2 regions of the Arthrobacter sp. UYNi723 genome follow, and region 1 is predicted to be linked to the other one. Evidence: riboswitches for the same ligand, from Rfam matches in the RefSeq annotation. Region 1 holds a riboswitch; the other holds the start of a gene.
The links. Region 1 has a riboswitch for glycine ahead of gcvP (aminomethyl-transferring glycine dehydrogenase). Riboswitches for the same ligand answer to the same signal wherever they lie in the genome.

Region 1 (11,695 bases):
CCGAGTCCCTTGCCAGTCCGCGGGGGAGCCAGACCACCTGTGTTGCGCCGATGGTCCGGGCCAGTTCGGCTTCGACGTCGGCCCGGCTGAGTCCCGGGTTGCGGCCCGGATCCAGCTGCACGGTTTCGGTCACCAGCACGGTTCCCTGGCCGTCCACCTGGATGCCGCCGCCTTCGTTGACCAGCGCGGAGACAATGTGCGTGGCGCCGGAGCGGCCTGAGACTTCGCCGGCGATCAGCGCGTCCTTGTCCCAGCGCGCCCAGTCCTGGGCGCCCCAGCCGTTGAAGACCCAGTCGACGGCGCCGAGGCTTCCGTCCCGGTCCAGCACGAAGGTGGGGCCGATGTCCCGCATCCACGCATCGTTGAGCGGGGCGGCAAGTACCTCGACGGCCGGGTGCAGATAGCGTGCGGCGATGCCGACGTCGTCGGGGTCAACCACCACGGTGACCGGCTCAAATTCGACGGCGGCGTTGGCCACCGCTGCCCAGGTGGACCGGGCAGCGTGGGCGTCTTCCTCCGTGTCGCCCAGCGTGTAGCCGCCGGTCGGAAAGGCCATCCACAGCCGCTCCTGCGGAGCGGTTTCGGCGGGCATGCGCCACGTGCTCATGCGGTCACCTGCTGACGGTTGATTGAGCCTGCGTACCCGGTGATTGAGCCTGCGTACCCGGTGATTGAGCCTGCGTACCCGGTGATTGAGCCTGCGTGCCCGTTGATTGAGCCTGTCGAAATCCCTGGCTCTTCGCCGCCGAGCGGCTGGTCACGGCGTACGGGTTCCGTAAGCCGGCCGTAGGTATCGGGGCGGCGCGTGGACAGGAAGGGGAAGAGCGTCAGCCAGTCCCGCCGCTGGTTCAGGTCGAGGTCTGCCACCAGCACTGCGGAGGCGTCACGCGGGGCCTGCACGAGGACGCGGCCATAGGGGTCGGAGATGAAGGAGGAGCCGTAGAAGTTCAGCGTTCCTTCACTGCCCCAGCGGTTGGGGGCGATCATAAAGAGCCCGTTGGCGATGCCGTTGCCCACAATGACCTGCTGCCACAGCGGCTGGGTGTCGAATTCCGGGTGGTCCGGCTCTGAGCCGATGGCGGTGGGGTAGACCAGGATCTCTGCGCCACCGAGGGAGTAGAGCCGGGCCACCTCCGGGAACCATTCGTCCCAGCAGGTGGGCATGCCCAGCCGGGCGCCGCCCAGTTGTGCCGGCGCGTGGACCTCGTAGGCATCCGCGGCCGCCGGCCCCTGGCGGAAGAACTTGTCTTCGTAGTAGCCGGCGGTGACCGGGATGTGGAGCTTGTGCGTGCGGGCGAGCAGTTCGCCCTCGGACGACACCAGGACGGCGGTGTTCAGCCCCAGGCCGTCGTCGCTGCCGTCCGGGTTCGGTGCCTGCTGGTACAGCGAGGCATGGACAGCCACGCCGTGGCGGCGGGCCGACTCGGCAGCAAACCGGAAGGTGGGTCCGGTGAGCAGGTCCTCAGCGATGTCCGACGGCCGGGGCCGCACCGCTCCAGGGCGCGTGGTGTCATTCTCCGGGCGCGTGTCCGCGGGGTAGCGGGAGAGGGTGAGTTCGGGGAGGAATACCACCGTGGCACCGAGCCTGGCTGCGCGGCCGATTCCTTCATCGAGTTCCGCCTGCAGGACGGCAGCGTCTGCATGCCAGCGGTGCTGCACAACGCCCACCCGAAGGGCAGGGCGGACGGACGGCGTTGTCCGGGCCAGGGACGTGGGTGAGTCGAGGCAGGAAATTTCAATCATGTGCTTACTTCCAGTGAGACGACCGTCACTAAATGAATGACGTTCATTTAGTATGAAGGGTCGACGACTTTCGCGCAATGGTTTAAATGAATTCCATTCTTTTGTCTCGCTCCGTGAGATTAGTAAGCTCACTGAGAAATTTGCTTCCGGCCTGCCCCGATCGATCCCGTGGCTGATAGCGTCGGGACTACTGGACCAATCGAGGAGGATTCATGAAAGCTTCACCGACCCTGACCAATAACCTGCAGGCCGTACTTGCGGACCTGATCGAGCTGCACATCCAGGGCAAGCAGGCTCACTGGAACATTGTGGGGACCAACTTCCGGGACCTTCACCTGCAGCTGGACGAAATCGTGGATGCCGCCCGGCAGTTCGCGGATGATGTGGCCGAGCGGATGCGCGCCCTGCATGCCCTGCCGGACGGCCGCAGTGCCACCGTGGCCAAGTCCACCAGCCTCGCGCAGTTCCCCGAAGGCCTCATTAACACGAAGGACGCCATCGAGCGGATCGTTGCCGCGCTTGAGGCTGCCGTGGGCACCATGCGCAAGGTCCATGACGAAGTGGACGAAGAGGATCCCACCACCGCGGACCTGCTCCACGAATTCATCGCCAAGCTGGAGCAGTACGCGTGGATGGTGAACGCCGAGACCATGAAGGCCTCCGCCAGCGTCACCGCCCCTGACGCCAAGTAAGCCCCGTCAGTCCTAGTCCGCCGTCGGAACTTTACGGAGTACGACGGCGGCAAGGACTGCCGCGCTCGCCATCAGTACCAGCGCAATCGCCGCAGTAGTGTGGACACCCGAATCAAACGCCAGGCGCGCTGCGCCGCGGAGCGCTTCGGCCAGCGGAGCAGGAAGGCTGCCGGCCAGCTCCACGGCGCCCGCCAAAGTTTCGCCGGCCTGGTGCACGGCAGTGCCGGATGCCGTTTCCTCCACTCCGGCCGGCAGCAGGAGATTGCGCTGGTAGGAGGCAGTCAGGGTGGAGCCCAGCACCGCCGTCCCCAGCAGGGACCCCACCTCATAGCCCGTCTCCGAGATGGCGGCCGCCGCTCCTGACTTCTCCGCCGGAACGGAGCCCAGGATGAGGTCATTGGAAATGGTTTCCGCTGTGCCCACCCCCAGGGCGAGGATGAGCAGCGCGGCCAGCAGGAGGGCCGGGCCGGAGCCGTGATCACCAAAGACCACGATTCCGTAGCCGGTGGCGCTCAGGGCCAGGCCAGCCGCCACCACAAAACCCGGCCGCACTTTCCGGACCAGCGGCACCACGGCCAGGCCGGCCAATACTGTGGCCACCAGTGCCGGGATCATGGCTATTCCGGCGGCCGACGGTGTCATCCCGTCCAGGAGCTGCAGGTGCTGGGCGAGGAACAGGATGAAGCCGTTGAAGGAGAACAGGGCCAGCACGTTTGCCGTAATGGCGGTGCTGAAGACGCGGTTGCCGAACAGGGACATGTCCAGCAGGGGGCTGGCCAGCCGCTGCTGGCGGCGGACAAAGACGACGCCCATGGCCAGGCCAAAGGCGACAAGCCCCACCGGAGCGGCCCCGAAACCTTCGGTTGCCAGCTCCTTGATGCCATACACAACGGGCACCATAACCAACAGGGACAGGGCGATGCTGGGCACGTCCACCCGTCCGGGCCGCGGATCTTTTGATTCCGGGATGAACGCGGGGCCGAACGCCAGCAGTGGCAGCATGATGGGCACAGCGACCAGCAGGATTGCGCCCCACCAGAATTGCTCTACCAGCCAGCCCCCAAAGATGGGACCCAGGGCGGCGCCGCCGGAGAAGCCGGCCGCCCAGATGGCCACGGCCAGCCGACGCCGGTTTGGGTCCGGAAAAATGTTGCGGATCAGCGACAGGGTGGAGGGCATCAGCATGGCGCCGAAGAACCCCAGCAACGCCCGTCCCGCGATCAGCCACTCCGCGCTTGGGGCGAAGGCTGTTACTGCTGAGACCGCGGCGAATCCAACGCTGCCGGTCAACAGCAGCCGGCGGCGCCCGGTCCGGTCACCCATGCTGCCCATGGCAACAAGCAAGCCGGCAAGCACCAGGGGATAGGCGTCCACAATCCACAGCAACTGGACTCCGGTAGTTTCCAGGCTGCTCGCGATGGCCGGAAGCGCAAACGTTAACGCCGTGTTGTCCACCGCAACCAGGAGCACCGGAAACATCAGCAGGGCCAGCGCGAGCCAGTCGCGCCAGGGCGACTTCCTGGGGCCTGACGGCGGGAGACCGGCTGCCGTCGCGGAGGTGCTTCGGGTGTTCTGGTTGGACTGTGCGGACAACGTCATGTCGATAACTATACCGTCTGGACGGTATAGTTAAGAAACGGAGCCCGGAACATGCATGATTGAAGCCATGCCCAGAAAACCCGTAGCCCGAGATGCAGTCCTCGACGCATTTGAAGAACTCCTGATTGATGTGGGGGAGCGGGCTGCCACTTTGGACGCGGTGGCCAAGCGGGCCGGGGTGTCCAAAGGTGGCCTGTTGTACCACTTCCCCAATAAGGAAGCGCTGATCGCTGCGGTGCTGGAACGCCTGGACCGCCTGGCCGTCGAGGATCTCGCGCTGATGGCCGCAGCAGCCGAAGGTGCGGCGGCCTACTTCATCCGTTCCTCGCTCTGGTCCGATTCGCCCATGGACCGATCCTTCGTGGCCGCCACACGCCTGGCTGAAGTGGCCCATGAAGAGGCCCGGCGCCGCTTTGCCGCCATCCAGCAGCAATGGTTGGACCTGATCGCGGCCGACGTCGGCACGGCCATGGCGAAAGCCGTGCTGTATATGGGGGACGGGCTGTATTTCAACGCCATGTGGGAAAGCGGCACCACCGGGGACGGCCGGGGCAGGCATGGGGACATTGAGGAGCTCCTCGCTGCCGTGGAGCGGCTTCGCGGCTGATTCTGCTCAATCATTCGGCCAGCCTTCTGGTGCAGCCCGCGTCTATCCGAGCGCGCTGGAGCTCCACACCGGAATGATTGAGCAGAATCCGACGACTTCATTTGCCCGACGGCCCGGGGCATAGGAGAATTGGACCGCGTGGCGACCATCTGCGGCCGCCACAAAATTTGAATATGCCTTTGATCTGCGGCGGGAGAGTTCTGTTAGCAGGTACAACAGGCGCCGTAGGAGCAAATCCTCCCCAGGAATCTCTCAGGCCCACGTACCGCCGCGGCCAGGCAACTCTGGAAAGTGGCAGGCCGCCCGCCTGAAACATCCCGGATCACTCCGGAATGGCAGGACCGCTGTGCCCGCCGACGGTGCAAGCGTCAGCTTTGCGGAAGCAGGCTGCGCGGAAACTCCCAGGTCCCGGACAGAGCGGGGAGGAACCCGAGTCGATGTGGCGTACCCTGCGCCGCCCTAGTTATGGAGTTCCTTGTGAGTGTTAATTCGGCCTCGGCCACTTTCGTTGACCGGCACATCGGCGCCCGCCGCCAGGCCGATATCGACACCATGCTCAAGGCCGTTGGCTACAGCACCGTTGACGGCCTCGTGGACGTTGCCGTCCCCGACTCCATCCGCCAGGCCAAGCCGCTGGCACTTAAGGACGCCCTCAGCGAGGTCGAGGTCCTTGCCGAGCTGCGGAAGCTCGCGGCCAAGAACAAGACTGCTGTGCAGATGATCGGGCAGGGCTACTACGACACCGTCACCCCGGCCGTGATCCGCCGGAACATCCTCGAAGCCCCGGCCTGGTACACCGCCTACACCCCGTACCAGCCGGAGATTTCGCAGGGCCGGCTTGAGGCGCTCCTGAACTTCCAGACCATGGTCCAGGACCTGGTGGGCCTGCCCATCGCGAACGCCTCCCTGCTCGACGAAGCCACCGCGGTGGCAGAGGCCGTGCTGATGATGCGCCGCGCGAACAAGAACAAGGAGGCCCGGGACGGCAAGACCGTCCTGGATGCTGACTGCCTGCCGCAGACCATCGCGATCGTTAAGGGCCGCGCCGAGGCCCTCGGGTTCGAGGTGGAGGTCGCCGACCTGTCGAAGGGCCTTCCCGACGGCGTCATCAACGGCATCGTCCTGCAGCAGCCGGGCGTGTCCGGCCGGGTCTTCAACCACGCCGCCGTGATCGCGGCAGCCAAGGAGCGCGGCGCGCTCGTGACCGTGGCCGCCGATCTTTTGGCGCTGACGCTGATCACCCCTCCCGGGGAGCAGGGCGCGGACATCGCCGTCGGCTCTACCCAGCGTTTTGGTGTGCCGCTGTTCTTCGGCGGCCCACACGCCGCGTACATGGCGGTGGCGAAGGGCCTGGAGCGGTCCATGCCGGGCCGCCTCGTCGGGGTGTCCAAGGATGACGCCGGGACTCCGGCGTACCGTCTGGCGCTGCAGACGCGTGAGCAGCACATCCGCCGTGAGAAGGCCACGTCCAACATCTGCACCGCGCAGGCGCTGCTGGCCATCGTCTCCTCCTTCTACGCCGTCTACCACGGCCCCGACGGCCTCAAGGCAATCGCCGAGACCGCGCACGGCCATGCTGCAACTATCGCCGCATCCCTGAAGGCTGCCGGTTTGGACGTACTGCACACAAGCTTCTTTGATACCGTCACGGTTTCCGTGCCCGGCAAGGCCGCCGCTCTTGTGGCGGCCGCGGAAGCCAAGGGCATCAACCTGCGCCCCATCGACGGCGACACCGTGGGGCTCTCCGCCGACGAAACCACAACCCCGGCCATCGTCGCCGGTGTGCTGGAAGTCTTTGGTGCCGCAGCGGTGGACGCGGCCGCCGGCACTGACACTGAGTTCGCGCTGGATGCCGCCGTCGAACGTTCCTCCGGTTACCTGCAGCACCCGGTGTTCAACACGCACCGTTCCGAGACCCAGCTGCTGCGTTACATCCGCAGGCTTTCGGATCGGGATCTGGCGCTGGACCGCACCATGATTCCGCTTGGTTCCTGCACTATGAAGCTGAACGCCACGGCCGAGATGGAAGCCATTTCCTGGCCGGAGTTCGCCTCCATCCACCCGTTCGCCCCGGACGCCCAGACCGTGGGCTGGCGTGAACTGATCGCCGACCTCGAAGACCAGCTGACCGAGATCACTGGCTATGACCAGGTGTCCCTGCAGCCGAACGCCGGATCGCAGGGTGAGCTTGCGGGCCTGCTGGCGATCCGTGGCTACCACCTCTCCCGCGGCGATGACCAGCGCACGGTCTGCCTGATTCCGGCTTCGGCGCACGGCACCAACGCCGCCTCGGCTGTTCTGGCCGGCATGAAGGTTGTTGTGGTGGCCACGGCTGCGGACGGCAGCATCGACCACGCGGACCTGAACGCCAAGATCGAGGCCAACAAGGACGTACTCTCGGCCATCATGATCACCTACCCCTCCACCCACGGCGTGTATGACGCCGACGTGACCGAGATCTGCGACGCCGTGCACGCTGCCGGCGGCCAGGTGTACGTCGACGGCGCCAACCTGAACGCCCTCGTGGGCCTGGCGCAGCCGGGCAAGTTCGGCGGCGACGTCTCGCACCTGAACCTGCACAAGACGTTCTGCATCCCGCACGGCGGCGGCGGACCCGGTGTTGGCCCGGTCGCAGCCAAGGCCCACCTCGCGCCGTTCATGCCGGGTGATGCCAACAAGGCAGCCCACGAAGCGGGCCACGGCGTGGCCATCTCGGCGTCCAACTACGGTTCCGCCGGTGTCCTTCCCATCTCTTGGGCCTATGTGAAGCTCATGGGTGCCGAGGGCCTGACCGAGGCGACGAAGTCGGCGCTGCTGGCGGCGAACTACGTCGCGGCCCGGCTGAACGAGTACTTCCCGGTCCTCTACACCGGTGAAGGCGGGCTGGTGGCGCACGAGTGCATCCTGGACCTGCGTGAGCTGACGGCGAAGACCGGCGTCACCGCGGAGGATGTGGCCAAGCGCCTCATCGACTACGGTTTCCATGCCCCCACCCTGGCGTTCCCGGTTGCGGGCACGCTGATGGTGGAGCCCACGGAGTCCGAGGATCTGGTGGAGATCGACCGGTTCATTGACGCGATGATCACCATCCGGAAGGAAATCGACCAGGTGGCCAACGGCGACTTCACGGTGGAGAACAGCCCGCTGCGCCACGCACCCCACACCGCGTCCGCCGTCGTATCTTCCGACTGGACCCGTCAGTACCCGCGTGAGCAGGCCGCCTTCCCGGTCCACCACCTCAAGCAGGACAAGTACTTCCCGCCCGTAGGCCGCATCGACGGCGCGGCCGGGGACCGCAACCTGATCTGCTCCTGCCCGCCGCTGTCGGAATTCGAAGACTAAGGTCCCCGGAGGGATGGCTCGGCTCGGCTAGCGAGAGGTGAACGCGGGCTGGACCAGCCTGGATACGTGCACCGGATTCCCCCGCAGGGCGGCTTCGGCGAACTGCCACAGGATGGCACCAGTCGGGGCATGCACCACCATGTCGTGGCGCAGCGGCATCTGAAGAAGCGGCTCCCCGGCAGTATCCTGCCGCCAGCGCGGAACTCCCGGTTCGCTGAGCCGCGAGAGGGGGACCGGGTGGATGGACGCTACCTCTGACGGGTTTCGCCGCAGGGCCACCGGACCGGTGACGGCGGCAACCACCGGCGAGATGACAATGCCGCGGAGGGTCCGGAAATCGTCCAGCATACCCAGGACGTCGTCCGGGCCGCCGCCCACCCCTGTTTCCTCGCGCAGCTCCCGCAGGGCGGCCTCCACCGGGCTTTCGCCGGCTTCGAGCATGCCGCCGGGGAGCGCCCATTGGCCCGGGTTGGAGCCGCGTGCCGCCCGCTTGATCATCAGGAACGACGGAACGCCGCGGTGTTCGAACAGCAGGACGACGACGGCGGCGCGCTGGGCAGCGGAATCCGCGTGCAGGGCGCCGGCTGGGTCTGCGGACAGCCTGCCGCCGAGGCGTGTTGCGATCAGGGGCCGGAGCGCGGCCAGTCCGGAACCGGGCGTCTCATGCGACATGTGACGACGCCAGGCTGAGTTCCTTCTCCACGATGGTCACCAGCATGGTGCGCATGACATCGATGCTCATGTCCGGGGCGCCGGTGAGGATCTTGATCGCGGCACCATCGGTGGCCGAGCTTAGGAGACGGGCAAACTGGACCGGATCGACGTCGCGGTAGATGCCCTGGCGCTGGCCCCTCTTGACGATGCTGATCACGGCGTCCATCCATCGTGAATAAAAGTCGTTGTGGACAGGTCGCAGAGCCGGATTGAGGGCGGTCTCCGACCAGAACTGGAGCCAGATGGACCATTCATTCCGGACCTGCACCCCTACGGGAAGCTGCATCTCAATCAGGGCCAGCATCCGCTTGTGTGCATTGTCGATCTGCCGCAGCACCAAGCCCTGCCGCGTGAACGCCTGGTCCACGCAGTAGCGCAGGGCCTCCCGCAGGACATCGTCCTTACCCGGAAAGTAGTAGTGGATGGTGCCGGTGCTGGTTCCGCAGATCCGTGCAACGTCCTGGACCCGCACATGGTGGTAGCCACGTTCGGCAATCAGCTGCCAGGCGGCCTCGAGGATCGCGTTCCTGCGTTCCTGCGATCCGCGGGTCTCTGCTGGGTCTGTCATGGCGGATTCCTTCGTGGATGTGGAGCCTGACTCGGTATCGCTTGACTATAGCTTACGTCCAAAACTGACGCGTCAGTCAAAGAAGTATTGGACAAATCTCCCTGCTCCGACGATGGCCGACGGATTGTGACCGGACATTTAGCCCTGAAAATAAGGGAATCTTCGACTTTTCTGAATACGGCGCTTGACAGTTGTGAGCTGAGACACAAAGCTAGGGAAATGACCGACGCGTCAGTCAGACACGATTCGGTCCCCAACTTCCTTCATCGCCGCAGGAGGCATTGCCAATGACTTCGCACTACCGCCGCAAGGTTCGTCTCATCACTGCATTGGCCATGAGCGCATCGCTCATGGGTTTGTCCGCTTGCTCACCCGGTGTCTCGGCAGGCCAGTCCGGCGCCGCAACAACGTCGGCCCCCAAGGCCGGCGGGAACCTGCGCGTCGGCATCGTCGGCGGTTCCGCCAAGGACACCCTCGACGCCCACGCCCCCGTGACCCACCCGGACCAGGCCCGGGCCATCCAGCTCTACGACACCCTCGCCAGCTACGACAACGAACGCAAGATCCAGATGACACTTGCAGACTCCGTCACGCCGTCAGCCGATGCCCGCACCTGGACCGTCCACCTGCGTCCCGGCCTGAAGTTCAGCGACGGCAAGCCCATCACGGCAGAGGACGTCATCTTCACGTTCCAGCGGATCACCGACCCCAAGGCACCCCTCGGCGGTGCCACTTCCCTGGCAACGCTGGAACGCGACGCCATCAAGGCGAGCGATCCCTCCACGATCGTTTTCACCTTCACCGCGCCGAACTCGATGTTCCCGGACACCATCGCCCAGTACGCCCTCGGCATCGTGCCTGTCGGCTACGACCCGAAGAAGCCGGTCAGCTCAGGGCCGTTTGTCCTGGAGAGCTTCACCCCAGGCCAGCAGAGCGTCTTCGTCAAGAATCCGAACTACTGGCGCACCGGTCAGCCGCTTCTGGATAAAGTCACCATCATTGACTTCCCGGACGACACCGCCCGCGTCAACGCATTGCTCGGCGGCCAGGTGGACGCGATCGACCAGCTTCCGCTTGGCCAGGTCAACGTGGTGAAGGCCAACCCGGCCATGAAGGTCCTGGAATCGGCCACCGGCTCGTGGATTCCCTTCACGATGCGCGTGGACCAGGAACCGTTCAACGACCCCAAGGTGCGTGAAGCGTTCCGCCTGATGGTGGACCGCAAGCAGATGGTGGAGCAGGTCCTCGGCGGCCACGGCACCACCGGCAACGACATGTACGCCCCTCTGGACACCTGCTACCCGTCCGATGTTCCGCAGCGCGACCAGGACATCGACAAGGCGAAGGCGTTGCTGGCCGAGGCAGGCAAGAGCAACCTCACCGTCGATCTGGTGACCTCCCCGGTGGCCGCAGGCCTCGTGGAATCGGCCCAGGTGTTCGCGCAGCAGGCAAAGGCCGCCGGCGTGACCGTCAACGTCAAGAAGGTGGACCCGGGCGAGTTCTACGGAGACCAGTACCTCAAATGGACCTTTGCTCAGGACTTCTGGTTCACGCGTGACTACCTCTCCCAGGCCGCCAATTCCGGGTTCCCGACATCCCCGTACAACGAGACCCACTGGGATGACAAGGAATGGGCGGCACTGGTCACCAAGGCGCAGGCCACCACCGACGAAGCCGCACGCTGCGGGCTCATCCAGCAGGCCCACAAGATTGAATTCGAGCGCGGCGGCAACATCATCTGGGGCTTCCCCAACAGCGTGGACGCTTACAGCGCCACGGTCCAGGGCCTGACCCCGGACAAGAGCGGCATCCCGCTGACGTCGTTCGGCTTCCGCAACGCCTGGCTGAATAAGTGACAGGCGCCAAAGGAGGGGGCATGCGCCGTTTGCTCGTCCGGCGCTCCCTGTTCGGGGTCTTCACCCTGTGGGTGGTTTCCTTGGTGGTCTTCCTCGCCACCCAGGCCCTCCCCGGCGATGCGGCCCAGGCCATTCTGGGCCGTGAAGCCACCCCGGAGCGCCTCGCCGCGCTCCGGGAACAGCTCCACCTGGGCGGATCCTTGCCGGAGCAGTACCTGGCCTGGCTCGGCAACCTCCTGAGCTTCAACCTGGGCACCTCCCTCGCCGGGGGACTGCCCGTGGGCGACGTGGTGGGTCCCATGCTCCTGAACTCCAGTGTCCTGATGCTGTGCGCCGCCGTCGTCGCGATTCCGCTCTCGATCGGCATCGGCACCTGGACCGCGCTTAAGAAGGACACCGCCGTGGACCACGTCACGGGCCTCATCACCCTGGTGCTGGCCTCGCTGCCGGAATTCGTGGTGGGCGTGCTGCTGGTGCTGATCCTGGCCACCGGCCTGTTCCACCTGTTCCCGGCCGTGTTCGTCCTGGTTCCCGGCGAGCAGGTCTGGAGCAACCCGGCCCAGCTGGTGCTCCC
Region 2 (11,695 bases), on a different contig from region 1:
GCCGCGCAGATCGATGTCCAGGGCGGTGCCAATCTCGGCGTGCTCGACGTCGACATAGGCCATCGCCACCGGGTAGCCGAGGGTAGGGCTGGGCTGGCCGGAGGTGACTTCGCCAACCACGGCGCCGTCCTTGAGCACCGGGTAGTGCCCGCGGCCGGCGCGACGGCCCAGTCCCTTCAAGCCAACCAGCTTACGCTTTGATCCGGCTTCCTTGGCAGTTTCCAGGGCGGAGCGGCCCACGAAGTCGCCTTCCTTGCTCTTGAGCGCCACAACGCCACCCAGGCCGGCGTCGAACGGTGACCGTTCGAGCGACAGTTCGTTGCCGTACAGCGGCATGCCGGCTTCGAGGCGGAGCGAATCGCGTGAGGCGAGGCCGCACGGAACAATGCCGAACTCAGCCCCGGCTTCGGCGACGGACGCCCACAGGGAGGCGGCGCCGTCGTTCGCTACGAAGAGCTCGAAGCCGTCCTCGCCCGTGTACCCGGTGCGGGCCAGGATGACGCTGTGGCCGGCAACGGTGAGCTCGTTGAACGCGTAGTACTTCAGGTCGGTGACCAGCGCATGCTGGGCAGCATCGGTCAGCTTGAGCAGGATGGCCTCGGCCTTGGGGCCCTGGACCGCGATCAGCGAGGTGATGGCGGAGTCGTCCTCCACCTTCACGTTGAAAGCCACGGCGCGTTCGGCCAGGGCGACGGCGACGGTGGGTGCGTTGCCCGCGTTGGGGACCACGAGGTACTTCTCGTCGCCGAAACGGTAGACAATGAGGTCATCGATGATGCCGCCGTCGGCGTTGCAGATGAGTGAGTACTTGGCTTTCCCGTCCGCGATGGCGGAGAGCTTGCCCACGAGTGCGTAGTCCAGGAACGCGCCGGCTTCCAGGCCGGAGACCCAGACTTCGCCCATGTGGGAGAGGTCGAACAGGCCGGCAGCGTTGCGCACCGCGTGGTGCTCGGCCAGCTCGGAGCTGTACTTCAGGGGCATCTGCCAGCCACCGAAATCGGTGAAGGAAGCGCCGAGTTTCTTGTGCTCTTCGTAGAGAGCGGTGTAGTTCTCAGTCATTGTGAAAGCCTTTCATACCTACAGGAGATCGAGCCCCGGTGGTCGAGCTTGTAAAGATCCAGGGGTTTCGACAAGCTCAACCACCGGGAGGAAACTAGTTCGCGAATTCTTCGATGGGCGGGCAAGAGCAGATCAGGTTGCGGTCCCCGCCGGCGCCGTCGATGCGGCCGACGGGCGGGAAGTACTTGTCCTGCTTGAGGTGGTGGACCGGGAAGGCGGCCTGCTCACGCGGGTACTCGCGGGTCCAGTCGGAGGTGACGACGGCGGACGCGGTGTGGGGTGCGTGGCGCAGCGGGCTGTTCTCCACGGTGAAGTCGCCGTTGGCCACCTGGTCGATTTCCTTCCGGATGGTGATCATCGCGTCGATGAACCGGTCGATCTCCACCAGATCCTCGGACTCGGTGGGCTCCACCATCAGCGTGCCCGCAACCGGGAACGCCAGGGTGGGGGCATGGAAACCGTAGTCGATCAGGCGCTTGGCCACATCCTCGGCCGTGACGCCGGTCCTGGCCGTCAGATCACGCAGGTCCAGGATGCACTCATGCGCCACCAGACCGCCCTCACCCGTGTAAAGGACCGGGAAGTACTCGTTCAGCCGGGCCGCGACGTAGTTCGCCGCCAGCAGCGCCGACTTCGTGGCCTCGGTCAGGCCCTCGGCACCCATCAGCTTCACATAGGCCCAGGAGATCGGCAGGACGCCGGCGGAGCCGTAGTTGGACGCCGAGATGGCCACGCCGTGGCCCGCTTCGTGGGCTGCCTTGTTGGCATCACCCGGCATAAACGGCGCGAGGTGGGCCTTGGCTGCGACCGGGCCAACACCGGGTCCGCCGCCGCCGTGCGGGATGCAGAAGGTCTTGTGCAGGTTCAGGTGCGAGACGTCGCCGCCGAACTTGCCCGGCTGTGCCAGGCCCACGAGGGCGTTCAGGTTGGCGCCGTCCACGTACACCTGGCCGCCGGCAGCGTGCACGGCGTCGCAGATTTCGGTGACGTCGGCGTCGTAGACGCCGTGGGTGGAGGGGTAGGTGATCATGATCGCCGAGAGGACGTCCTTGTTGGCCTCGATCTTGGCGTTCAGGTCCGCGTGGTCGATGCTGCCGTCCGCCGCGGTGGCGACCACAACGACCTTCATGCCGGCCAGGACGGCGGAGGCGGCGTTGGTGCCGTGGGCCGAAGCCGGGATCAGGCAGACCGTGCGCTGGTCATCGCCGCGGGACAGGTGGTAGCCGCGGATCGCCAGCAGGCCCGCAAGCTCACCCTGCGATCCGGCGTTCGGCTGCAGGGACACCTGGTCGTAACCGGTGATTTCCGCGAGGTCAGCTTCCAGCCCGCTGATCAGTTCACGCCAGCCCACGGTCTGGGAGTCCGGGGCGAACGGGTGGATGGAGGCGAACTCCGGCCAGGAAATGGCCTCCATCTCGGCCGTGGCGTTCAGCTTCATGGTGCAGGAACCAAGCGGAATCATGGTGCGGTCCAGCGCCAGATCCCGATCCGAAAGCCTGCGGATGTAACGCAGCAGCTGGGTCTCGGAACGGTGCGTGTTGAACACGGGGTGCTGCAGGTACTCGGACGTGCGGAGCACCGAGTCGGGCAGTTCAAAGCCCTTCGCGTCCACAACCGGACCGGCGCCGAAGGCGACGGCGATGGCGGAGAGGACATCCGTCGTCGTGGTTTCATCGGCTGAGACGCCGATGGTGTCCTCGTCGATGTGGCGCAGGTTGATGCCGCGCGCTTCGGCGGCGGCGATGACCTTGGCGGCCTTGCCCGGGACGCGGACCGTGACGGTGTCGAAGAAGGTCTCGGTGACCAGGTCGCGGCCGGCGACCTTCAGCGTGGTTGCCAGGGTGCGGGCGTTGTGGTGGACCTTCTCGGCGATGGCCTTGAGGCCGTCGGGGCCGTGGTAGACGGCGTAGAACGAGGAGACGATGGCCAGCAGCGCCTGCGCGGTGCAGATGTTGGACGTGGCCTTCTCGCGGCGGATGTGCTGCTCACGGGTCTGCAGCGCCAGACGGTACGCGGGAGTCCCGGCGTCGTCCTTGGACACTCCGACGAGGCGGCCGGGCATGGACCGCTCCAGGCCCTTTGCCACTGCCATGTACGCGGCGTGCGGGCCGCCGAAGAACAGCGGCACACCGAAGCGCTGGGTGGAGCCGACGGCGATGTCCGCGCCCTGCTCCCCGGGAGGGGTGATCAGCGTCAGCGCCAGCAGGTCGGCGGCAACGGTCACGAGCGCGCCGCGCTCCTTGGCAGCCGCGATCACTGCGGCGTGGTTAAAGACCCGGCCGGACACGCCCGGCTGCTGCAGCACGATGCCGTTGATGACACCGTCGGGCAGGCCCTTCGACAGGTCAGCGACCTCCACCTCGAACCCGAGGGCCTCGGCGCGGCCCTTAACGATCGCGATGGTCTGCGGCAGGCAGTCAGCATCCAGGACGGTCTTGCCGTCCCGGGCCTCCTTGTTCTTGTTGGCCCGGCGCATCATGAGGACGGCCTCAGCGACGGCCGTGGCTTCGTCCAGCAGCGACGCGTTCGCGATGGGCAGGCCCACCAGGTCCTGGACCATGGTCTGGAAGTTCAGCAAAGCCTCAAGCCGGCCCTGCGAAATCTCCGGCTGGTACGGGGTGTACGCGGTGTACCAGGCCGGGGCTTCGAGGATGTTCCGGCGGATGACCGCGGGCGTCACGGTGTCGTAGTAACCCTGGCCGATCATCTGGACAGCCGTCTTGTTCTTCGCCGCGAGCTTCCGCAGCGCGGCAAGGACCTCGACCTCGCTGAGGGCGTCCTTAAGTGCCAGCGGCTTGGCCTGGCGGATGGAGTCGGGGACGGCAACGTCCACGAGGCCGTCAACGCTGTCATAGCCAACGGCCTTGAGCATGGTGTCAATATCGGCCTGGCGGCGCGCACCAATATGCCGATCGGCAAAGGTGGAAGGGGACGACTGGATGGTCATGAAGGAACTCCATAATTCAGGTGGCGCGCTGGGTACGCCACATTGATTCGGGTTCCTCCCCGCTCTGTATCGGACCTGAGAGTTTCCGCACCCACCTGCTTGCCGCAGGGTGACGCTTGCACCGTCGGTGAGCCCGTTGCCGGACTACTTTCCAGAGTTGCCTAACCGCGGCGGTACGTGGGCCTGAGAGATTCCCGGAGAGGATTTGCTCCTACGGCGCCTGCTGAACGTACCGGCAGGACTCTCCCGCCGCAGATCAAAAGCATGTGCCATTTTGTCCGTGACACGTCTCACAGATTAGCCGGATTCTGGATCGTGTGCAAGATTTCCGCCGGCTCCGGCGTCACATCACCATCGATTGCTCCGTAACGGCCCTTTTGAGGAGCCATAAGGGCCGTTACGGAGCAATCCTCGAGCTCCCCGACGGGAGACGGGTCCTCCGGTTCGAAGGCCTTGATACTTCCGATGGCCCGGACCTTCGGGTATGGCTCAGCGACGCCCCAGTGATTGAGGGAACGGCCGGTTGGCATGTCTTCGACGACGGGGCATACCTGGACCTGGGCTTACTCAAAGCCAACAAGGGCGATCAGAACTACGAGATCCCGCCCGGGACGGTGCTGGGCGACTACAGCTCGGTCAGTATTTGGTGTGCGCGATTCGCCGTCTCCTTCGCCGCCGCAGAGCTGAAGATATAAGCATCCTTCCGGCAAGAAGGGCAACGCCACGCCTGAAGAATCACCCAGCTCACCGATCCCGACGCGACCGGGTCAGGTGAAGTTATCCCAGGCCGGCAATCCCTCCGCAATCACTGTTCACCGTCCAGAACGCAGCCGCGCTCAGGACGATGGCCCGAAACACGGCATGATCACCGCCAACTGCATCGGTGAGCCTCGCGGGATGCGTAGCAAATGATGAAGGCACCTGTGAACAAATGAGTTGCGTAAGTGCGGAATTCAAGGCCGGGTCAAACCAACGCGCGCCGAAGTCCACGTTCCCGGCTGGCACAAGCGATCAGGCGGCGCAGCACGAGAGTTTGGAGACGTCGGTGGTGAACGACTGCGCGGTGATTTTGATGCCTTCGGCCATGGTCAGGTAGGGGCTCCAGAGATTCGCGACCTGCTCGACGGTCATGGCGGCCTCAAGGATGTAGACCCCGGCGGCGGCGATGTCCCCGGCTTCCTTGCCGACCGCGGTGATGCCGAGTATCCGTCCGGTATCGGCATCGGCGACCATCTTGATGAAGCCCCGGGTGTCACGGTTCACCAGGGCGCGGGGGACGTATTGCAGGGGCAGGACCCGACAGGTGCACCTGATGCCTGCCTGGCTGGCTTCCATGTCGGTCATCCCCACGGCTGCCAGGGCGGGGCCGGTGAACGTGACCCTGGGTAGGTTCCGGTAGTCCACCTCACGGCCGGCATGGTTGAACGCGTTCTCCACCATCAGCGTTCCGTGGGCGGCCGCGACGTATACGAACTCACGGTGGCCAGTCACGTCACCGGCGGCCCAGATCCTGGGGTTGGTGCTACGAAGCGTGGCCTGAACCAGGATCTGGCCACGGTCCCCTGTTGCGACGCCGACGGCGTCCAGGTTAAGTGCCTCCGTGACCGGGCGCCGCCCTGTCGCGATGAGCAGCCGGGCGGCACGGAACTCCTCCTGTCCTCCGGACACGGCAACGGTCGCGACGGCGTCCCCGCTGGCCGGATCGATGCGGACGGAGGACACGGCGGCTCTGGGGACGACCCGGATTCCCTCATCAGCGAAAACCCCCATCAGGGCGTGGGCGGCTTCGGGTTCCTCGGCCGAGGCCAGCCTGGAGCGGACCAGCATGGTCACTTTCGTTCCCAGCCGGGCGAAGAGCTGGGCCTGTTCCAGCGCCACGTACCCGCCGCCGAGAACCAGCATGGATGCGGGCACCTCGTCCAGTTCCATAGCACTGGTGGAGGTCAGGTACTCCACGTCCGCCAGCCCCTGGACCGGCGGGATCCAGGGGGCTGAGCCGGTCGCCACCAGATAGTGTTCGGCGCTCACCGTCGTGCCGGCACCATCGGGGGCGGTGATCGCCAGGACAGGCTCGGACGGAGTGCCGGCGAACACGGCCGTGCCGTGGCGGACCTCCCAGCCGTATTCGGCGGCCAGATCCACGTACTTTTCCGCCCGCATGGTCTCGACCAGGGACCGCTTGGCCTCGACGAGCTGGGCCATCTCCACCGGGGCGGCGGAGGTGCTGATGCCCGTGAAGCGCCCGGACGCGTCCAAGGCCACGTGTCGGGCCTCCGCCGCAGCCAGCAGAGCCTTGGAAGGAATGCACCCCGTGTTCACACATGTCCCGCCCACGGTGTCGCGTTCGACCATCAACACCCGCTTGCCCAGGTTCGTGGCCCGTATCGCCGCGGCGAACGCCCCGCCCCCGGAGCCGATGATGGCCAGATCATACTCAAAAACCGATGCCCCGGTCATGAACCCTCCCTTTGTTCTGACGCCGGCAGTCCGCGTGATACCCGGCACTGCCCCGGCGACTTTTCGCCCCCCACCCTCAGCTGAGGGCAGATGCCTGCCTCTCATTCTCAACCTTCCCCTACACTGTAATGTCAAGCCAGCAGGTTCGCGGCTCCACAGATAGAGGTTCATGATGCGCATAGGCGAGGCAGCGGCAGCGGCCGGCGTGACGGCGAAGACCCTGCGTTTCTATGAAGAAAGCGGGCTGCTGCCTGCGGCAAAGCGCTCCAGCAACGGATACCGGGCTTACAACCAGGAATCCGTGACAAGGCTTGATTTCATCCGCCGCGGGCGCGCAGCAGGACTGGCACTGGCGCAGATACGGGAGATTCTGGCCCTCCGCGACGCCGGAGAGACTCCGTGCACCCACGTCCAGGGTCTGCTCACCCGGCAACTGGCCGACCTTGATAACCAGATTGCCGAGCTGATGGCGCTCCGTTCCGCCGTCGCCGGGCTCCACGCCACCGTCGCAGCCAGGACCTCCGCGGGCTGCGATCCCGATCGCATCTGCAGCTACCTCTGAGAACCACCTCCACCGCCTGTCTGCCGGCCGGGACCTGCAGTAGTTCGGCCAGACGCGGTTACGCCCCGGGGATTCTTCGCTTTGGGTCACCTGCAGTGAGACAAAATCATGAAATCTGTGTCACTACAGTTGACCCAACCCGCGAGATTTCGGGGTTTTCGTGGTTCCAGCCGCCCCAGCCGTCTTTGTTCCGCGGGTGGGCGCGGGTTGCTGCCCAGCCCGCCTCGCGGACCGCGCATACTCACAGAAGGTGGCCGACGTAGACGGAGCCTCCCCGTCGGAGACGACGTTGTTCCAGAGGCTTCAGGCTAATCCGATCGTTGCCTTCGCACCGTGGAACACGTCACCGGCGACGCCATCCCAACTGTCGAGACGTGGCTCGAGTGACCCGGCCGTAGACACCAATGCCGGTCCGGGCATGATCAGCTTCGCACATCACGCCCGGACCGCCTGGGTTGAGCCGTCAGAGAACCTTGGAGAGGAACTCCTGGGTGCGGGCCTGCTGCGGATTGGCGATGATGTCACGCGGGTTGCCGCTTTCGACGACGACGCCGCCGTCCATGAACGTCAGGGTGTCTCCGACCTCGCGCGCGAAGCCGATCTCGTGGGTCACCACGATCATGGTCATGCCGGACTTGGCCAGGTCTTTCATCACGCTGAGCACTTCGCCCACGAGTTCCGGGTCCAGGGCAGAGGTCGGCTCGTCGAAGAGCATCAGTTCAGGTTCCATCGCCAATGCACGGGCGATGGCCACGCGCTGCTGCTGGCCGCCCGAGAGCTGCGCGGGATAATGGTTGGCATGGTTGCCGAGACCGACACGGTCCAGAAGCTCCATCGCGCGTGATCTGGCCTTCACCTTGGATTGCCGCTTGACCTGGGTGGGCGCCTCGATGATGTTCTGCAGCGCCGTACGGTGCGGGAAGAGGTTGAAGCGCTGGAAGACCATGCCGATCTCCCTGCGCTGGGCGGCGATCTCTTTGATGGTCAGGTCATGCAGGCGGCCGCGGGACTCGCGGTAGCCGATCAGTTCTTCGCGGACGTGGATCCGGCCGGCGCTGATGGTTTCCAGCATGTTGATGCAGCGCAGCAACGTGGACTTCCCCGACCCGGACGGGCCGATCAGCACGGAAACCTCGCCCTGCCGGACCGCCATGTCGATCCCGCGGAGCACATGGTGCTCTCCGAAGTACTTGTGGACCCCGTCAATCCGGACGAGGGTCTCCTTCGTCATGAGGTCGTTGGTGATGGTCACGGTAGCTCATCCTCTATTTTGGGTGCTTTGGCTGCGGCGGCCGCAGGGGTCGGCTTGACCGGGGCAGGGACGATGTTGTCCACGCCCTTTCCGAAGTGGCGCTCAACGTAGTACTGGCCCACCATCAGGATGCTGGTGATCACGAGGTACCAGAGGGCGGCCACGATCAGCAAAGGAATGGGCAAGTAGCTGCGGTTGGCGATGCCGTTGGTTGCGAATGTCAGGTCCAGGGTGAATGGCACCGCGAGCACCAGCGAGGTGGTCTTGAGCATCCCGATGGTCTCATTGCCGGTGGGTGGCACGATGACGCGCATGGCCTGGGGCAGAATGATCCGCCACATGATTTTGGACTTGCGCATCCCCAGGGCCTCGGCGGCTTCCATCTGGCCGGAGTCGACGGACTTCAGGCCGGCGCGGAAAATTTCGGCCAGATAGGCTGACTCGTTCAGCCCCAGTCCCAGGATTGCTGCCATGAAGGCGGTGATCACGTCCTGGGTGCTGAAGCTGAACAGTTCCGGTCCGAACGGAATCCCCAGGGCGATCTTGGGATAAAGAACGGAAATGAGGCCCCAGAACACCAGCTGGGTGTAGACCGGTGTGCCGCGGAAGAACCAGACCCAGGTCCAGCTCACGCCGCGGAACAGGGGATTATCTGACTGGCGCATGAAGGCCAGGAGAATGGCCAGCACGATGGCGATCACCATCGAGAGGACTGTCAGCAGCAGCGTCCAGCCGATGCCCTGGATGACGAGCACGTCCATGAAATAGGTGCCGACGATGTCCCAGCGGAAATTGGTATTGGTGACCAGGCTCTGGCCCAGCAGCGCGGCGAACAGCAGGATGAGGACGGCGCCGGCCCAGCGGCCGGGATGGCGGACCGGAACGGCGTCGATCAGTTCCGGTTTCCGGTGCGCGGCACCGGTCCTGCGGTCGCTGGTATCGGTGGGTGCGAGGGTACTCAATTGCCTACCGCCGGGTTCACTTCAGACTTCGTGACGGCGCCCTTGGTGTTGCTCCATGTGTCCAGGATTTTCCCGTAGGTCCCGTCGCTGATGAGTTTGTTCATGACGTTTTTCATGAGCTCGGACAGGGCGGTGTCGCTCTTGGCGACCGCGATTCCTTGCGGTGCCGCAGCGTAAACATCGCCAAGGGCCTCCAGCTTGCCGCCGGTCTGCGAGAGGGCATAGCCGATGATGGGGGAATCGGCGGCCATGGCGTCGATGCTGCCGTTCACCAGACGGGTGGTCACATCTGTCTGCGTTTTCAAAGTGACAACGTTGACGCCCGGTTTTCCGGCATCCGTGCATGCCTTGGACCGGCCGGAGACGTCGGGGTCCTCTTGGGTGGTGCCGGTCTGCACCCCCACGATTTTGCCGCAGATGTCATCGACGCTGAAATTCTTCGGGTTGCCCTTCTGGACGGCCCACAACGTGCCGGCATTGAAGTAGCTGACCATGTTGACGGCCTTCAGACGCTCCGCGTTGATTGTGAAGGAGGAGATTCCCAGATCGTACTTGGCACCGAGAGCGGGCAGGATTCCTGTGAATTCCGACGTCTGGACCCTGACCTTCAGGCCGAGGGTCGCACCGATGGCCTTGGCGAAATCCACGTTGTAGCCCACCGGGGTCTGGCCATCGGCGCCGCCCAGGGATTCGGCAGGTGCGTACGTTGTGTCGGCGCCCACCGTGAGGGTGCCCTTGCTCCTGATGGCCTCAGGGACGCTCGCGGCGAGGGCATCGTCCCTGGCCACAGAGGCGGGATCAAAGCCAGTGGAACCCGGGGCAGCTCCCCCCGAGGTCTGTGATGCATTGGTGCAACCGGTCAGAGAAAGAAGGCCGATGGCGAGACTCGCCAGCGCCTTTGTCCTCTTGGACGGAGAAAACGACATTGTTTACCTCTTGGTTGGTGTGGCCCATGAATGGGATTGTTTTCTGACCGCCTGCACGCCGGTCTGCGTGCAGGCGCGCCTGTACTGGCGCTTGGTCGATCTCCCTACCTGCTTCGGGGTCGGGATAGGTGAAAGATCAGACCAGGGGTAGGCGGGAACCGTTGAGTTCGGCAGCGGACCCGCTGAACAGGGCGGCCGAAGCGGCTCCGAGATCCTTCACATGGGTGAATCCCGGGAATTTCCGGTCGGGCTGGGCAGCCTTCATCTTGTCGTCGACGAGGGCCTTGACCACGAACACGACGGCAGCTGACCGCTGCGGTTGCTGGTCGTTCGTGCTGCCGGATTGTGAGCTGCGGAAGCCGTCGGCCACCGCCAGCGTCCATGCCTCGGAAGCGGCCTTGATCGCTGCGTAGGCGGCACCACCTGCTGAGGGATTGGCAGCTGCCTGGGCAGACACGATGGCCAGCCGGCCCGCCGGGGACTTTTCAAGGTCGTCGTAGAAGGCGCGGCTGGTGTTTCGCAGTGTCGTCAGGACGCTCGTGTGCAGAAAGTCCCAGTCGGAGTCCTCCTGCCCCGGTATGCCGTCGCCGCCGCGCCAGCCGCCCACCAGGTGGATCAGGCCATCGAGGGGTCCAAGGTCCCGGCGGACCGAGGACGCCAGTTCCCGGACGGCCGCGGGTTCTGCGAGGTTGCAGGTGTAGCCGGTGACGTTGGGCCAGGACTGTGCGAGGTTTTGCACGCGTTCAGTGTCCAGGTCCACGGCGGCGACGCGGAATCCGGCGCCACTGAGGGCCGATACGACGGCGGTCCCGGCCTCGCTGGTGGAGCCGGCCACCATGACGGTCCTGGGTCCGTCGGGAGCCATCATGCCGCGTCCTTGCGGCTGTTGCCGCCGTTGGGCTCACCGGTAATTCCGGCCGTGGATTCGATGACGTTTCTCATCTTTTTCTCCAGTGCTTCGTAGAACATTGAAAGTGGGAACTCGTCATCAAGCACCTGGTCGGTCAGGCCCCGAGGAGGGCCGTCAAGGGCCAGCGCCTCGGGCCCCTTGGCCCAGAGGGATGCGGGGTTCGGGGTGACTGTGGCGCTGATGAATTCATAAGCCGCAAGCCAGTGAGCGGTTTTCGGGCGATCAATTGAACGCCAGTACAGCTCCTCGATCCGCTTCCCGAGTTCGATAACTACCTCGGGCGCTTCCGACCAGTCGATGGACAGTTTCGAGTCCGTCCAATGAAGCACCTTGTGCTGGTGCATCCAGGCGAAAAGGAGCTGACCGCCAAGGCCGTCGTAATTACGGACCCGGTTTCCTGTCATCGCGAACCGGAAAATCCGGTCGAAGATGACGGCATACTGGACGAGTTTCGCGTGGTTTCGCGCCTCCGGCGGCGCGTTCTCATCCCTCTCGATACGGACGGATTCACGGAATGCCGCCAGATCGCACCGCAGCTCTTCCAGGGTGTAGAGAAAGTACGGCATCCTCTGCTTGATCATGAACGGATCAAACGGCAGATCCCCGCGCATGTGCGTCCT

Region 2: it holds a riboswitch for glycine, as region 1 does, so the genes downstream of both, gcvP (aminomethyl-transferring glycine dehydrogenase) here and gcvP (aminomethyl-transferring glycine dehydrogenase) in region 1, are expected to answer to the same signal.

Annotation. Positions count from the first base shown of each region.
Region 1 covers NZ_JBSRZM010000006.1:10,827-22,521, forward strand. Annotated here, with positions in the region: gene ACVWY0_RS06510 (agmatine deiminase family protein) at 1-607, opposite strand, end outside; gene ACVWY0_RS06515 (nitrilase-related carbon-nitrogen hydrolase) at 604-1,743, opposite strand; gene ACVWY0_RS06520 (Dps family protein) at 1,956-2,435, shown strand; gene ACVWY0_RS06525 (MFS transporter) at 2,448-4,034, opposite strand; gene ACVWY0_RS06530 (TetR/AcrR family transcriptional regulator) at 4,102-4,641, shown strand; glycine riboswitch at 4,822-4,919, shown strand; gene gcvP (aminomethyl-transferring glycine dehydrogenase) at 5,119-7,983, shown strand; gene ACVWY0_RS06540 (NUDIX hydrolase) at 8,011-8,655, opposite strand; gene ACVWY0_RS06545 (TetR/AcrR family transcriptional regulator) at 8,645-9,265, opposite strand; gene ACVWY0_RS06550 (ABC transporter substrate-binding protein) at 9,553-11,121, shown strand; gene ACVWY0_RS06555 (ABC transporter permease) at 11,142-11,695, shown strand, end outside.
Region 2 covers NZ_JBSRZM010000045.1:3,251-14,945, reverse strand. Annotated here, with positions in the region: gene gcvT (glycine cleavage system aminomethyltransferase GcvT) at 1-1,059, opposite strand, end outside; gene gcvP (aminomethyl-transferring glycine dehydrogenase) at 1,154-4,006, opposite strand; glycine riboswitch at 4,168-4,265, opposite strand; gene ACVWY0_RS21265 (DM13 domain-containing protein) at 4,324-4,701, shown strand; gene merA (mercury(II) reductase) at 5,018-6,463, opposite strand; gene ACVWY0_RS21255 (heavy metal-responsive transcriptional regulator) at 6,636-7,025, shown strand; gene ACVWY0_RS21250 (amino acid ABC transporter ATP-binding protein) at 7,489-8,256, opposite strand; gene ACVWY0_RS21245 (amino acid ABC transporter permease) at 8,274-9,239, opposite strand; gene ACVWY0_RS21240 (ABC transporter substrate-binding protein) at 9,236-10,027, opposite strand; gene ACVWY0_RS21235 (SDR family NAD(P)-dependent oxidoreductase) at 10,302-11,033, opposite strand; gene ACVWY0_RS21230 (DUF6421 family protein) at 11,030-11,695, opposite strand, start outside.